Regions from separate parts of the Mesorhizobium sp. M0518 genome, predicted to be linked through region 3. Evidence: predicted binding sites of a transcription regulator. Region 3 holds the regulator's gene; each other region holds the start of a gene.
The links. The regulator HrcA, encoded in region 3, represses chaperone genes, less so after heat shock. The targets are predictions, from matches to a motif close to GTTAGCACTCNCNNNNNGNGAGTGCTAAC.
Positions count from the first base shown of each region.

Region 1: groES (co-chaperone GroES) is a predicted target of HrcA. The motif match lies at 3,398-3,426, and genes of this name have one in related genera.
Region 2: groES (co-chaperone GroES) is a predicted target of HrcA. The motif match lies at 2,458-2,486, and genes of this name have one in related genera.

Region 1 covers NZ_JAMYQY010000016.1:36,490-41,365, reverse strand. Annotated here, with positions in the region: gene NKI66_RS22200 (MFS transporter) at 1-721, opposite strand, end outside; gene NKI66_RS22195 (TetR/AcrR family transcriptional regulator) at 845-1,471, shown strand; gene NKI66_RS22190 (ATP-grasp domain-containing protein) at 1,539-2,390, opposite strand; gene NKI66_RS22185 (class I SAM-dependent methyltransferase) at 2,463-3,257, shown strand; gene groES (co-chaperone GroES) at 3,491-3,787, shown strand; gene groL (chaperonin GroEL) at 3,852-4,876, shown strand, end outside.
Region 2 covers NZ_JAMYQY010000013.1:184,949-189,824, forward strand. Annotated here, with positions in the region: gene NKI66_RS20085 (adenosylmethionine--8-amino-7-oxononanoate transaminase) at 1-1,128, shown strand, start outside; gene bioZ (3-oxopimeloyl-[acyl-carrier-protein] synthase BioZ) at 1,125-2,108, shown strand; gene groES (co-chaperone GroES) at 2,539-2,835, shown strand; gene groL (chaperonin GroEL) at 2,899-4,566, shown strand.
Region 3 covers NZ_JAMYQY010000029.1:653-5,528, reverse strand. Annotated here, with positions in the region: gene cysK (cysteine synthase A) at 1-917, opposite strand, end outside; gene NKI66_RS29020 (LysE family translocator) at 1,095-1,712, opposite strand; gene NKI66_RS29015 (PQQ-dependent sugar dehydrogenase) at 1,824-3,176, opposite strand; gene NKI66_RS29010 (hypothetical protein) at 3,275-3,472, opposite strand; gene hrcA (heat-inducible transcriptional repressor HrcA) at 3,497-4,579, opposite strand; gene rph (ribonuclease PH) at 4,778-4,876, shown strand, end outside.

The DNA of each region.
Region 1 (4,876 bases), on a different contig from region 3:
CGCCAAGCGGTTCCAGAAAGGCCCAGACCGCGCCGAAGAACATGAAATAGCAGAAGACCGACAGCAGCGCGGTGAGTGAAGGAACCGTCAGCACATTGGCCAAATTCTCCTCCTTGGGCAGGTCGGCATAGTCACCGGGAACAGTGAAGGCGACCGCCAGAGACGCGATGCAGACGACGGCAAGAACGATGAAGCCCCCTGCCGACCCTGCGGCCGGGATTACATAGAGCGCCAGCAACAGGGCGAGCGCGCATTGCGCCAGCGTCTGCATGGTGACGAAATAGCCGCCGATGCGCTCGGCGCGCCGCGAGCGGGCGATCAGTTCGGTGGCGATGGCGACCAGACCGCCCTCGGCGAGCCCGGCCAGGGCGCGGGCCGCAATCAGCGTGCCGGCGCTCGCGGCATAGGCCGTCCACACATTGGCCAGCGCCAGCAGCAGCAGAAGGACGGCACTTTTCCAGCGCATGTGGTGCGCCGAAAGCAGCATCGCCACGACAGCCGAACCGATGGCAATGGCGATCATCTCGGCGGTGGCGACCAGCGCCAGTTCGTCGCCGCTGACATGACCCTCAGTGTAAAGGGCGCCGAGCAACACGGGCTGCAGCCCGAGGATGAGCAGGCCCACCGAACCGATCCACAGGGCCGAGGCAAGCTGCCAGCCGGTCGGATTGCCGACCAGCCAGTCGCCACTGCCTGCATGGCCGGTGTCTGTCGAAGCCAAAGGCGCCTCCCAACGTCCTTGCCGTGCGGCAAAAAAGCTGACAACCTGTCAGTATTTCAGAAACTGATACTTGATCATATTTCTTGTCAACCGGAATTTGAAAACTGTGCGAAAGATCGGTGCATGACCGAATTGAAAAGAATGGCGACCGAGCCGAGGCGCAGGCCCAAGCAGGAACGCAGCCGCGAGCGCATCGACGCGATCCTGTCGACGACCATGCGGCTGATCGGGGAAAAGGGTATCGACGCCGTCACCATGAAGGAGGTCGGCATGCTGGCGGGCGGGCCGATCGCCACCGTCTACCACTATTTTCCCAACAAATCGGCGATCCTGGCGATGCTCTATGAACGGTTTTCAGAGGTCAGCCGGGCACGGCTGACGACGATCATCGCCGAAATCCACGAGGCGAAGGATGTGATCGTGGCCGCTGACCGGCTGCTCGATGATTATCTCAACCGTGTCGCCGGCGATCCGGCCATCCAGGATCTGCAGAACGCCATCCAGGCCGACAAGGCGCTCAAGAACCTCGACATCGCGGAAACCCGGTACCAAGCCAAAATGTTCTGCGACCACGTCATCGCCTTGCTCAAGCCCGAGAGGCGCGAGCAGTTCGAACGCATGGTTCTGCTGATCTTCCAGCTCGCCGGCGGCGTGGTGCGCCTGGCGCTCGCCGAGGGCGAACCGGAAAGCCGCCAGACCATCGAGGATTACCGGTCTATCATTCACACCCAGCTGCGGCTGTTTTTGTAGCCGTGGCGATCGTCAGCAAGCTGCCGCGAATGAGAGGTGTCGGGCATCGCAAGCATCAGAACGCCCGCTATGCGACCTGGCGGACAAGGGCTTCGAAGCCGTCGGCAAGATTGGCATTGCCGGCAGCGAGAAACGCAGAAAGATTGCGGGCGCCACCGGGCGTCTTGTTGGCATCAAGCAGCACCGCCCTGCCCTCATGCATGACGAAATCGAACTTTCCGTAGTCAAAGCCAAGCCGGCGCCTCAACGTGCGAAGCTCGTCGGGAACCGGAACCGGCTCACGTCGGATCGTGTCGTCGCCCTTGACGAGGCTCTGCGGCGAGACATGGCGGGTGCAGCGCTCGCGCTCGCCGCAGAATATCCAGAAGCGGGCTCCAAAGCCGTCCGCCTCCGGCTCGGGAATGAATTTTTCGACGACGAGATCGCTGCGGTCGAAGACCTCCGGCGCAACATCCGAAAGGGATGCATAGACGCGATAACCCTCGATGAGCTCGACGCCGGGAAACGGCTTCGGCTTCCCGGCTCGCAGCGATCGCCGGTTGAGCGCTTGCTCCCGCATCCCGAGATTGTTGAGATTGCTCTTGACGATGACCGGTCCTTGCCAGTCGTCCTCCTTGCCGATCACCGCGCCACTGACGCGTCGCTTGGAGATGTCGGCGGCTCCGATGTTCAGGCAGAAGGGAAAAGCGCGTGCGTATTCGACATATTCGGGGGGCGTCACAGTCGCATCGACGTGCAGCACCGCGATGTCGGCCTCCGGCTTTGCCGACGTTCCGGGGATTATGCGGACGGAATGACCGCGTCGCTTCAGTTCCTCCAGCAAACCGAAAAGCATATAGGAGCTCCGGCGGCGAAACAGCAGGCCACGCCGGCGTTCGAACCTGTCGAACTCATGCGTAATAACCGCGATGCGTGTCATGCGCCCCCCGAGCTTGGCTTCATCAGCGTCCTCCATTATGCCTGCAAATACAATGCCGGCTTGGGGGTGTGGATGACCGACCATTGGAATGCCATTCGAGGGCACTGGCAGTTGCTCGGGCCACCGTTGCGGCCGCCAGCGGAAGCGGTTGAGGCCTATGAGCGTGAGCTCGACCTTTCGAAGGCGCACGTCATTCTGCTCGGCGTGACGCCGGAACTCGCCGGGCTCGGGACGACGATGATGGCCGTCGACGAATCCTCCGACATGATCGCCGGTATCTGGCCAGGCGACACCGCGTTGCGAAAGGCAATCAACGGCGACTGGCTCGACTTGCCGGTGTCGGACGCAAGCATCGATGCGGTGATCGGCGATGGCTGCCTGTCGGCGCTCGGCCTTTCAACCGCGCGCCGGGCGCTGTTTGAGGCGATCGCCGGCGTACTGCGCACCGACGGCCGAGCGGGACTGCGTCTCTTTGCCGGTCCCGAAACACCGGACGATCCGGCGGCGGTGCGGGCGCTTGCACTGTCGGGCGGTGTCTCGACCTTCCACGAACTCAAATGGCGCGTCGCAATGACCGCGACGGGCGATGCGCCCGACCATGCCATTCCGGTCAGGATGATCGCGGAAAGGTTCGATGCACTGTTTCCTGACCGCAAAGAGCTTTCGGCTCGCACGGGCTGGGACCTGCCCACCATCGGCACCATCGATGTCTATCGGAACTCGCCGGCCATCTACACCTTCGCGCCGGCGACTGCATTGGCGAGCGAGGCGGAAGCGTTCTTTGGTGATGTTCGCATCGCTTTGACCGGGAGCTATGGGCTCGCCGAGCGATGCCCGCTGTTGGTGCTGCGGGCGCCAAGACACTGAAGATAGCAGGACGGCGCTCGACCGGGGCAGGCGCAACCCAGGCTTTGTAAAATCGTGCGGCAGCATGAGAAAAATTTCGCTCGCATCGCGGCCTTCGCGCACCTTGACTCTCAAAAGCCGTCAGCCTATTTCAGCGCCACGTTAGCACTCGCCTTTGGTGAGTGCTAACCACATATGTCCGGCGCCGCCGGACGGAGGAACTGTTTCTCACCGTTCTCATCGAGGAAGAAAAAATGGCAAAGTCGAAGTTCCGCCCGCTTCATGACCGCGTGGTCGTTCGCCGGGTCGAATCCGAATCCAAGACCGCTGGCGGGATCATCATCCCCGACACGGCAAAGGAAAAGCCGCAGGAAGGCGAGATCATCGCTGTCGGCTCCGGCGCTCGTGACGAAGCTGGCAAGCTGGTCCCGCTGGACGTCAAGGCCGGCGACCGCATCCTGTTCGGCAAGTGGTCGGGCACCGAAGTCAAGCTCAATGGCGAAGACCTTCTGATCATGAAGGAATCCGACATCATGGGCATCATCGGCTGATATCAGGCCTTTCCCCGTCAACTGAATTCCCGGGCTCGATCAAAGCCCCTGCCAGGAGCTAAAAATGGCTGCCAAAGACGTAAAATTCTCCCGTGATGCCCGCGAGCGCATGCTGCGCGGCGTCAACATCCTCGCCGACGCGGTGAAAGTCACGCTCGGCCCCAAGGGCCGCAACGTCGTCATCGACAAGTCGTTCGGCGCCCCGCGCATCACCAAGGACGGCGTCACCGTCGCCAAGGAAATCGAGCTTGAAGACAAGTTCGAGAACATGGGCGCGCAGATGGTCCGCGAAGTTGCTTCGAAGACCAACGACATCGCCGGCGACGGCACCACGACCGCGACCGTTCTGGCGCAGTCGATCGTCCAGGAAGGCCACAAGGCGGTAGCCGCCGGCATGAACCCGATGGACCTGAAGCGCGGCATCGATCTGGCCGTCGTCGAAGTCGTCGCGGCGCTCGGCAAGGCTGCCAAGAAGATCAAGACCTCCGAGGAAGTTGCCCAGGTCGGCACGATCTCGGCCAATGGCGACGAGTCGGTCGGCAAGATGATCGCGGAAGCGATGCAGAAGGTCGGCAACGAAGGCGTCATCACGGTTGAGGAAGCCAAGACCGCCGAGACCGAACTCGAAGTCGTCGAAGGCATGCAGTTCGACCGCGGCTATCTCTCGCCCTACTTCGTCACCAACGCCGACAAGATGGTTGCCGAGCTCGAGGACGTCTACATCCTCCTGCACGAGAAGAAGCTGTCCAACCTCCAGGCCATGCTGCCGGTTCTCGAAGCCGTCGTGCAGACCTCGAAGCCGCTGCTCATCATCTCGGAAGACGTCGAAGGCGAGGCTCTGGCCACGCTGGTCGTCAACAAGCTGCGTGGCGGCCTGAAGATCGCCGCCGTCAAGGCGCCGGGCTTCGGTGATCGCCGCAAGGCCATGCTGGAAGACATCGCCATCCTCACCGGTGGCCAGGTCATCTCGGAAGACCTCGGCATCAAGCTCGAGAACGTCGGCCTCAACATGCTCGGCCGCGCCAAGAAGGTGTCGATCTCCAAGGAGAACACCACCATCGTCGACGGCGCCGGCAAGAAGGCCGAGAT
Region 2 (4,876 bases), on a different contig from region 3:
GTCGTCACACATGGCCACCGCCATCCCCGCATCATGAAGGCAATCGAGACAACCGCGTCGAGCCTCGACCAGATTATCTTTGCGGGCTTCACGCACGAGCCGGCAGAGCGCTTGGCCAAGGCGCTTGTCGGCCTCGCTCCCGCTGGACTCGACTGGGTGTTCTATTCCGACAGTGGCTCGACCTCGGTCGAAGTAGCGCTGAAGATGGCGCTCGGTTATTTCCGCAACATCGGCGCCCCACGCTCGCGCATCGTCGTCATGGATCACAGCTATCATGGCGACACGATCGGCACGATGAGCGTCGGTGCGCGTGGCGTGTTCAACGCCGCCTACGAACCCTTGCTGTTCGAGGTCGCCACCATCCCCTTTCCGGCAGCGGGGCGCGAGCAAGAGACGCTGGATCGTTTAGAGGCTGTGACCCGCGATCGACGAGCCGCAGCCTTAATCGTCGAGCCGCTGGTGCTGGGCGCCGGCGGCATGCTGATGTATCCGGCTTCAGTTCTGGCCGAATTGAAGAAGATCACTGAGGCCTCCGGCACGCTGCTGATCGCCGACGAAGTGATGACCGGCTGGGGGCGGACCGGAACCATGTTCGCCTGCGAGCAGGCATCGATCTCTCCAGATATCCTGTGCACCTCGAAAGGCCTGACCGGCGGCGCCATCCCGCTGGCCGTAACGCTTGCCACCGATGCCATCTTCCAGGCTCATTATTCCGAGGACCGGAAGAAGACATTTTTCCATTCGAGCTCCTACACTGCCAACCCGATTGCCTGCGCGGCAGCACTTGCCAATGTCGAGATCTGGCGGGACGAGCCGGTGGCCGAGCGCATTGCGGCCTTGAGCGCAATGCAGGCCACCGGGCTTCGACGCTTTCGCGACAACAGCTTCTTCACCGACTGCCGGGCGACCGGCACGATCGCGGCGCTCGACCTGCGAACCGGTTCCGCAGGTTATCTCGCCGAGATCGGACCGAAACTGCGCGCTTTCTTCCTCGAGCGAGGGCTACTTGTGCGCCCGCTCGGCAATGTCCTCTACCTTCTGCCACCCTATTGCATCACCGGCGACGAGCTCGAGCGACTCTATGACGCCATTGAGGAGGCGGGCGAACGCTTCGGGTCCAGGCCATGAGCAAGTCGTCGCGCATTCTCGGGTTTGGCCATCATGCGCCTGGGCGAAAGGTGGCGAATGCCGAAATCGAGAGCAATCTCGGTCTTGATCCAGGCTGGATCGAAAGGCGTACCGGGATACGGTCGCGCTTCTGGGCAACCGACGAAGACACGCTGTCTGGTCTTGCTGCGCAGGCCGGCGACATGGCGCTGGCGAACGCCGGTATTGCGCGCCACGACATCGGTCTGCTGTTGCTTGCCACCTCGACGCCCGACCATCTTCTGCCGCCGAGCGCGCCGCTGGTCGCACACAAGCTTGGCCTTGGCAGCGCAGGCGCGGTGGATCTGACAGGCGCCTGCGCCGGCTTCATCTATGCGCTGATGTTTGCGGACGGATTTACCCGCCTGCACGGCAAAGCGAGCCTTGTTATCGCCGCCAACATCCTCAGCCGCCGCATCAATCCAGCCGAGCGCGCAAGCTCGGTCCTGTTTGCCGATGCCGCCGGCGCCCTGGTGATCGGTCAGTGCGATGATGCTGATCGGGGCATTCTCGGTGCCTCGGTGGATTCGGACGGCTCGCGATACGGGCTGATCCAGATTCCCGCAGGAGGAAGCAACAAGCCGTTCCACGGTGACCTCGATCTCGCGCAAACCCGAATGAGGATGACGGACGGCCGCGAAGTGTTCGCAAAGGCCGTCGAGATGATGACCAATTGCTCGATAAGCGCGCTAGCCGCTGCCGGAGTGCGGCCACACGATCTCGGCCGGTTCGTGCCCCATCAGGCCAATACTCGGATTTTCGACGCGGTCGGGAGGAACCTCGGCATCGCGGACCAAGCAATTGTCAAGACGATTGCCGAATACGGCAACTCTTCGGCCGCGACGATCCCGCTGTCGCTCTCGCTCGCCAACCAGACGGAGCCATTCCAGCCTGGAGAGAAAATCCTTCTGTCGGCGGCGGGTGCGGGTCTCAGCGGCGGCGCTCTCGTGGTTGGAATCTAGCCGGCCGGCTCACGCGCGCAGGACGGGTCATGAATGGGAATAGGGCAACAGAACCAATGCCAAAATGGCCTTCTGAAGCTCGACATGACCGAGCTGACGCAGCACGACCCCGTGCGAGCCTCTGGATGAGATCAAATGCATCACCTGTTGCATCATTCGTGCCATCTGAATAAAGCTCAAATACAAAGGGTGAGCCGCCCCATATATGTCTGATACCCGACATTGTTCACATAAAAGGCTCGATGCTTACACGCTCTTTGCTCTCTTCTCTTTGCTGTCTGCTCTTTTCTCTTTGCTCTTTGCTCTTTCGTCTTGACTAGCAGGAGCATGCGGCTTATCTCATTGCCGCGTTAGCACTCGCTTCCGCTGAGTGCTAAGCACGCTCCGGCAACGGAGAACCGTTCAACATCCGCACCAAGGACATCCAAAAATGGCAAAGTCGAATTTCCGGCCGCTGCATGACCGCGTGGTCGTTCGCCGGGTCGAATCCGAATCCAAGACCGCCGGCGGGATCATCATCCCGGATACGGCGAAGGAAAAGCCGCAGGAAGGCGAGATCATCGCCGTCGGCTCCGGCGCTCGTGACGAAGCAGGCAAGCTGGTCCCGCTGGACGTCAAGGCCGGCGACCGCATCCTGTTCGGCAAGTGGTCGGGTACCGAAGTCAAGCTCAATGGCGAAGACCTTCTGATCATGAAGGAATCCGACATTATGGGCATCATCGGCTGATATCAGGCCTTTCCTTCGCACCATCAAATCTGAATTTCGGGCGAGATGCCCAGGAGTAAAAAAATGGCTGCCAAAGACGTAAAATTCTCCCGCGATGCCCGTGAGCGCATGCTTCACGGCATCAACATCCTCGCCGACGCGGTGAAGGTCACCCTCGGCCCCAAGGGCCGCAACGTCGTCATCGACAAGTCGTTCGGCGCACCGCGCATCACCAAGGACGGGGTCACCGTCGCCAAGGAAATCGAACTTTCCGACAAGTTCGAAAACATGGGCGCGCAGATGATCCGCGAAGTTGCTTCGAAGACCAACGACATCGCCGGTGACGGCACCACAACCGCGACCGTTCTGGCGCAGTCGATCGTCCAGGAAGGCAACAAGGCCGTTGCCGCCGGCATGAACCCGATGGACCTGAAGCGCGGCATCGATCTGGCCGTGACCGAAGTCGTCGCGGCGCTCGGCAAGGCTGCCAAGAAGATCAAGACCTCCGAGGAAGTTGCCCAGGTCGGCACGATCGCCGGCAATGGCGACGAGTCGGTCGGCAAGATGATCGCCGAAGCGATGCAGAAGGTCGGCAACGAAGGCGTCATCACGGTTGAGGAAGCCAAGACCGCCGAGACTGAACTCGAGGTCGTCGAAGGCATGCAGTTCGACCGCGGCTATCTCTCGCCCTACTTCGTCACCAACGCCGACAAGATGGTTGCCGAGCTCGAGGACGTCTACATCCTCCTGCACGAGAAGAAGCTGTCCAACCTGCAGGCGATGCTGCCGGTTCTCGAAGCCGTCGTGCAGACCTCGAAGCCGCTGCTCATCATCTCGGAAGACGTCGAAGGCGAGGCCCTGGCCACGCTGGTCGTCAACAAGCTGCGTGGCGGCCTGAAGATCGCCGCCGTCAAGGCGCCGGGCTTCGGTGATCGCCGCAAGGCCATGCTGGAAGACATCGCCATCCTCACCGGTGGCCAGGTCATCTCGGAAGACCTCGGCATCAAGCTCGAGAACGTCGGCCTCAACATGCTCGGCCGCGCCAAGAAGGTGTCTATCTCCAAGGAGAACACCACCATCGTCGACGGCGCCGGCAAGAAGGCCGAGATCCAGGGCCGCGTTGCCCAGATCAAGCAGCAGATCGAAGAGACCACTTCGGACTACGACAAGGAGAAGCTGCAGGAACGTCTGGCGAAGCTCGCCGGCGGCGTTGCGGTGATCCGCGTCGGCGGTGCGACGGAAGTCGAAGTCAAGGAAAAGAAGGACCGCGTCGATGACGCCCTCAACGCGACCCGCGCGGCCGTCGAAGAAGGCATCGTTGCAGGCGGCGGCGTCGCTCTCCTGCGCGCTTCGGCCGACATCAAGGTCACCGGCGTCAATGCCGACCAGGCCGCCGGCATCAACATCGTTCGTCGTGCGCTGCAGGCTCCGGCCCGCCAGATCGCGGCCAACGCCGGTGCGGAAGCATCGATCGTTGCCGGCAAGATCCTTGAGAACAAGGGCGCGACCTTCGGCTACAACGCCCAGACCGGCGAATATGGCGACATGATCGCCATGGGTATCGTCGATCCGGTCAAGGTTGTCCGTACGGCTCTCCAGGACGCGGCCTCGGTCGCCGGCCTGCTGGTCACCACCGAAGCCATGATCGCGGAGGCTCCGAAGAAGGAGTCGGCTGGCGGCGGCGGCATGCCTGGCGGCATGGGCGGCGGCGGTATGGGCGGCATGGGCGGCATGGGCGGCATGGATTTCTAATCCAGCCCCTATCAACCTACAGCGGAAAGGGCGGCAGCAATGCCGCCCTTTCCTTGTGTGCCGAACATGATCGACAACTTGGAGTGCGTCCCGAGGATCTCGTCAGAATTAGGATCTTGTCCGATCGAGCAATTCGCGGGCTCAACCTGGTCAAACCGGCGCCCCCTACGAACTGCCCGATCCTTGAGGATTCCGCTGCGCGACAATCACGATGATTCATTCAGTTGGTAGCTATAGGCGGTGAATCATGAGGGGCATTGAGGAGCGTGGCAAGGCGCCCATCTCGGCATTTAACCCCATCGAGCGTGAT
Region 3 (4,876 bases):
ACCACAAGATTTTTGCCCTTGTTCTCCGGCCGCGAGCCGACGACGATGGCCGCCTGCAGGGCGGCGCCCGAAGAGATGCCGACCGGCACGCCTTCGAGGCGGGCGACGAGGCGGGCATTGGCGACCGAATCCTCGTTCGACACCTTGACGATCTCGTCATAGATCGTCGTGTCGAGGATTTTGGGCGCAAAGCCGGCGCCGATGCCCTGGATCTTGTGCGGGCCGGGCTGGCCGCCCGACAGAACCGGCGAGGAGTCCGGCTCGACGGCGACGACATGCACGGAGGGCTTGCGCTTCTTCAGCACCTGGCCGACGCCGGTGATGGTGCCGCCGGTGCCTATGCCGGCGACGAAGATATCGACCTCGCCATGCGTATCGTTCCAGATTTCCTCGGCCGTCGTCGTGCGGTGGATTTCCGGATTGGCCGGGTTCTCGAACTGCTGCGGGATGATCGCGTTGGGGATCGTCGCTGCCAGTTCGTCGGCCTTGGCGATGGCGCCCTTCATACCTTTCGGGCCTTCTGTCAGCACTAGCTCCGCGCCGAGCAGCGCCAGCATTTTCCGGCGCTCGATCGACATCGTTTCGGGCATCGTCAGGATCAGCTTGTAGCCCTTGGCGGCAGCGGCGAAGGCAAGCGCGATGCCGGTGTTGCCCGACGTCGGTTCGATCAGCGTGGTCTTGCCGGGAGAAATCTTGCCTGACGCCTCCAGCGCCTCGATCATCGCCACGCCGATGCGGTCCTTGACCGAGGCGATCGGATTGAAGAATTCGAGCTTGGCGATGAGATTGGCGACGATGCCCTTTTCCCGAGCGAACTTGTCGAGCCGCACCAGAGGCGTATCGCCGATCGTGTCGGTGATGGAATCGTAGACGCGGCCGCGGCCGGGCACGCGGGCTGATGTGGTGGGCTTGTTCATTGGTTTCGCTCCCAGAATTTCAGGCAAGTGGATTTGCGGGCAACATAGGACCTTCGACCGCGCAAGATAGACTGTCGATTGAAAATATCCGAGTGAGACCTGTGTCTAAAACAGTGCCGTCTCGGAAAAGCATTTCCCGCAAAGGCCTGTTTGCGAAATGCTTTGGCCGAAAGCCCGCTATTGGCGGGCGGCAATCGCTGCAGCGGCACCGACCATGAAGCCGGCAGCCGTACGGTTCAGCGCCTTGAGCGCGCGCGGCGACTTCAGGAACCAGCGCGCCTTGGCGGCCAGCGCCAGATACGGCACCAGCACCACCAGAAGCACGACGATCGTCAGCGCGACGAGAATGCCGTAGTCGGCCAGCGTGATGGTTTTCAGGTCGACGATGGTCGGCGTGATGGCGAGATAGAAGATCATCGTCTTCGGATTGCCGAGCGTGAGGGTCAGGCCGGCGGCAAAGCTCGACAGCAAGCCGCCCTTGCCTTTTCTGGCCTCGACGGTCTCGGGCGTGATGCCGCTGTTCCAGAAGCGCCAGCCGAGGAAGGCGAGATAGGCGACGCCGAGCCATTTGATAGCGAGGAAAACCATGCCGAAACTCTGGGCGACGAAGGCGAGGCCAAGCACCACGGCGGTCAGATAGGTGATGTCGCCAACCATCAGGCCAAAAGACATCGCCAGCGACGAGCGGAAGCCGGAGCCGAGCGCACGGGCGACCAGCGCGGTGATGCCGGGACCAGGAATCGCGGCGGCGATGCCGAGAGCGGCGCTGTAGGCGAGGAATCCGGTGAGGGTCATGGTTGCGGCCTTGCGCGACGCTGCTATCACGGCATCCTATCGCACAAAGTCCGGCGGGCGTGAATTCCCTGAAACTCGGATTCGATTGCACCACGCCTGTGCGAACTGCGCTCAGGAACGACCGTCGCCATGGGTGACACGCCAGATGGTGCCGTTGCCGTCCTCGGTGACGATCAGCGCGCCATCCAGGGCCACCGCCACGCCGACCGGCCGCCCCCAGACCTCACCGTTCGAGACGACGAAGCCGGTGATGAAATCCTCATATTCGCCGGTTGGCTTGCCGTCCTTGAACAGCAACCGCACCACCTTGTAGCCGGTCCGGTTGCCGCGGTTCCATGACCCGTGCAGAGCGACGAAAGCATCGCCCTTGTATTCGGCCGGAAAGCTCTTCCCATCGTAGAAGGCGATGTTGAGCGGCGCCGAATGCGCCTGCATCAGCACATCGGGAACGGTCGTTTTGCCGGCAAGATCGGGGCGCTCACCCTTGTGGCGCGGATCCTCATTGTCGCCGATATAATACCACGGCCAGCCATAGAAGGCGCCGTCCTTGACCACGGTCGCGTATTCGGGCGGCACATTGTCGCCAAGCGCATCCCGTTCGTTGACGACGCACCACAGCGCGCCGGTCGCCGGCTGCACGGTCATGCCCGAGCAGTTGCGCAGGCCGGTGGCAAAGATGCGGCCGCTCTTGCCATCGGGATCGAAGGCCAGCACATCGGCGCGGCCATCTTCGGATCCCCATGGCGCGCCGAGCGCCTGCGACGCCGCCCAGGCGTCGAGTCCGCCCTTCGGCTCCTGGCCCATGTCCTCGGCGACATTCGATCCCGAGCCGACCGACAGATAAAGCGTCTTGCCGTCCGGCGAAAAAGCGATGTCGCGGGTCCAGTGGTGATTGGCCGGGATGTTGTCGACGATGGTTTCTGGATCGCCGGAGGCCTTCAGGTCGCCATTGCGGTAGGCAAAACGCACGATGCTGTCGCTATTGGCGACATAGACCCATTGCGGGTCAGCGCCTGGCGGATAGAAGGCAATACCATAGGGCTGGTTGAGATTGCCGGCAAAGATGCCGTCCTGCGCAGGCTTCGCACTGCCTTCGGCCAGACGGTAGATGCGGACTTGGTTGGCCTCGCTGTCGGCGACGAACAGGTCGCCATTCGGCGCGACGCGCACGACGCGTGGATTGTCGATGCCCGATGCAACCAGCTCGGCCGAGAACCCCGGCGGCAGTTGCAGCTTCGCGTCTGCCGGCATGTCCGCAACGCCGGCGCTGTTCGAGGTCGACCGGGTGGCATAGGGCTTAGGCAGATCGTCCGGTCTGATCAGGCGGCGTGTGCCCGGCTTGTCCGCTCGCCAGTCGCCGAATGCGGCCGCGCCTTTGAGCACCGGATCGTCCGCCTGCTGGGCGAATGAAGCGGTCGAGAGAAACAGTGCGGCGGAAATTGCGGGGCCGGCAAAACGCATCATTCGGTCCTCCAATGTTTGGGCGTGAGAACAGGAACGAGCGGTCTCGTCGATCGTTCCACGGCACACGATGAGGTGGAGGAAGCTTCCGGTTTCCCGGCTCAGGTCCCGGCGGCGTAAAAATCGTCGTCGAGGCGTTTTTCCAACTCGACGAGGTCAGCCGGCAGCGGCAATCCCATGGCGCGCATTTCCTGCAGTTTTTCACGCAACTGCTCCTGGATCTCGTGCTGGTCTTCCGGCTGGTTGACCATCTCTTCCAGCAGCAGGCTGATCCGGGCCTTGAATTCTTCGAGCGCCATCATCGTCTCCTCGGTTGGATCAGCTCAGCGCAGCATGCGGGAAATCAGCTGCGCCGTATAGTCGACCATTGGGACGATGCGCGCGTAGTTCAGCCGGGTCGGGCCGATGACGCCGAGCGCGCCGACGACGCGGGCATCCTTGTCGCGATAGGGCGCGACAACCAGCGACGAGCCCGACAGCGAAAACAGCTTGTTTTCCGAGCCGATGAAGATGCGCACGCCCGATCCCTCTTCGGCGAGGTCAAGCAACTGGATAAGCCCGTCCTGCGTCTCCATGTCCTCGAACAAATGGCGCAGCAGTTCGATGTCGGCCTGGGCGGTGACGTTTTCGAGCAGATTGGCGCGCCCGCGCACGATGAGCCGTGCCGGCAGGCCACTGTCGGCGCCGGCCCACACCGCCAGCCCCTTCTCGACCAGGTCCTGCGACAGCGTGTCGAGCGCGGCCCTGGTCTCTTCCTTGATGCGGGCGATCTCGATCCGCGCCTCGGCAAGCGTTCGGCCGCGTATATGGGCGTTGAGGAAATTTGAGGCCTCGTGCAGTTGCGAGACGGTGATGCCGGCAGGCAGCTCGACGACGCGGTTCTCGACGTCGCCATTCTGCGACACCAGCACCGCCAGCGCCTTGGTCGGTTCGAGTTGGATGAATTCGATGTGCTTCAGCGCCACCTCGTTCTTGGCGGCCAGAACCAGGCCGGCGCCGCGCGACATGCCCGACAGCATCTGGCTGGCCTCGGTCAGCATGTGCTCCAGCGTCGCGCCCGAGCCGGACGCCCGAACCTGTGCCTCGATGGCGCGGCGCTCCTCGTCGGAAAGGTCGCCAAGCTCCATGAAGGCATCGACAAAGAAACGCAGGCCGGCCTGCGTCGGCAACCGGCCGGCCGAGATGTGCGGCGCGTAGATCAGGCCGAGATGCTCGAGATCGCTCATCACGTTGCGGATGGTCGCCGGCGACAGCGAGGACGGCAGGATACGCGACAGGCTGCGCGAGCCCACCGGTTCACCGTCCCTGAGGTAGGAATCGACAATGCGCCGGAAGATGTCGCGGGAACGCATATCGAGCGACTGAAGCGCGGGCGACTGCGAAGCGGGATCGACTGCCTTGGTCATACGGCCAAAAACCTCCGGCCCAACGATATAGACTTACACTGCACCCGCGCAACCCGGTGTCTTTGTGAGATCACCCGGTGTCTGTGTGAGATCACCCGGTGTCTGCGTCAGATCGTCAGGCCATTTTCCTTTGCGCCACGCGTCCCATGCGGTTACAAGCCGGCCAAGATTCCGAAAAATGACAAGAAAGCAGCCTGAATGCGCCCTTCCAAACGCCAATTCGACGAAATGCGTGCCATCTCCTTCGAGCGCGGCGTCTCCAAGCATGCCGAAGGCTCGTGCCTGGTGAAGTTCGGC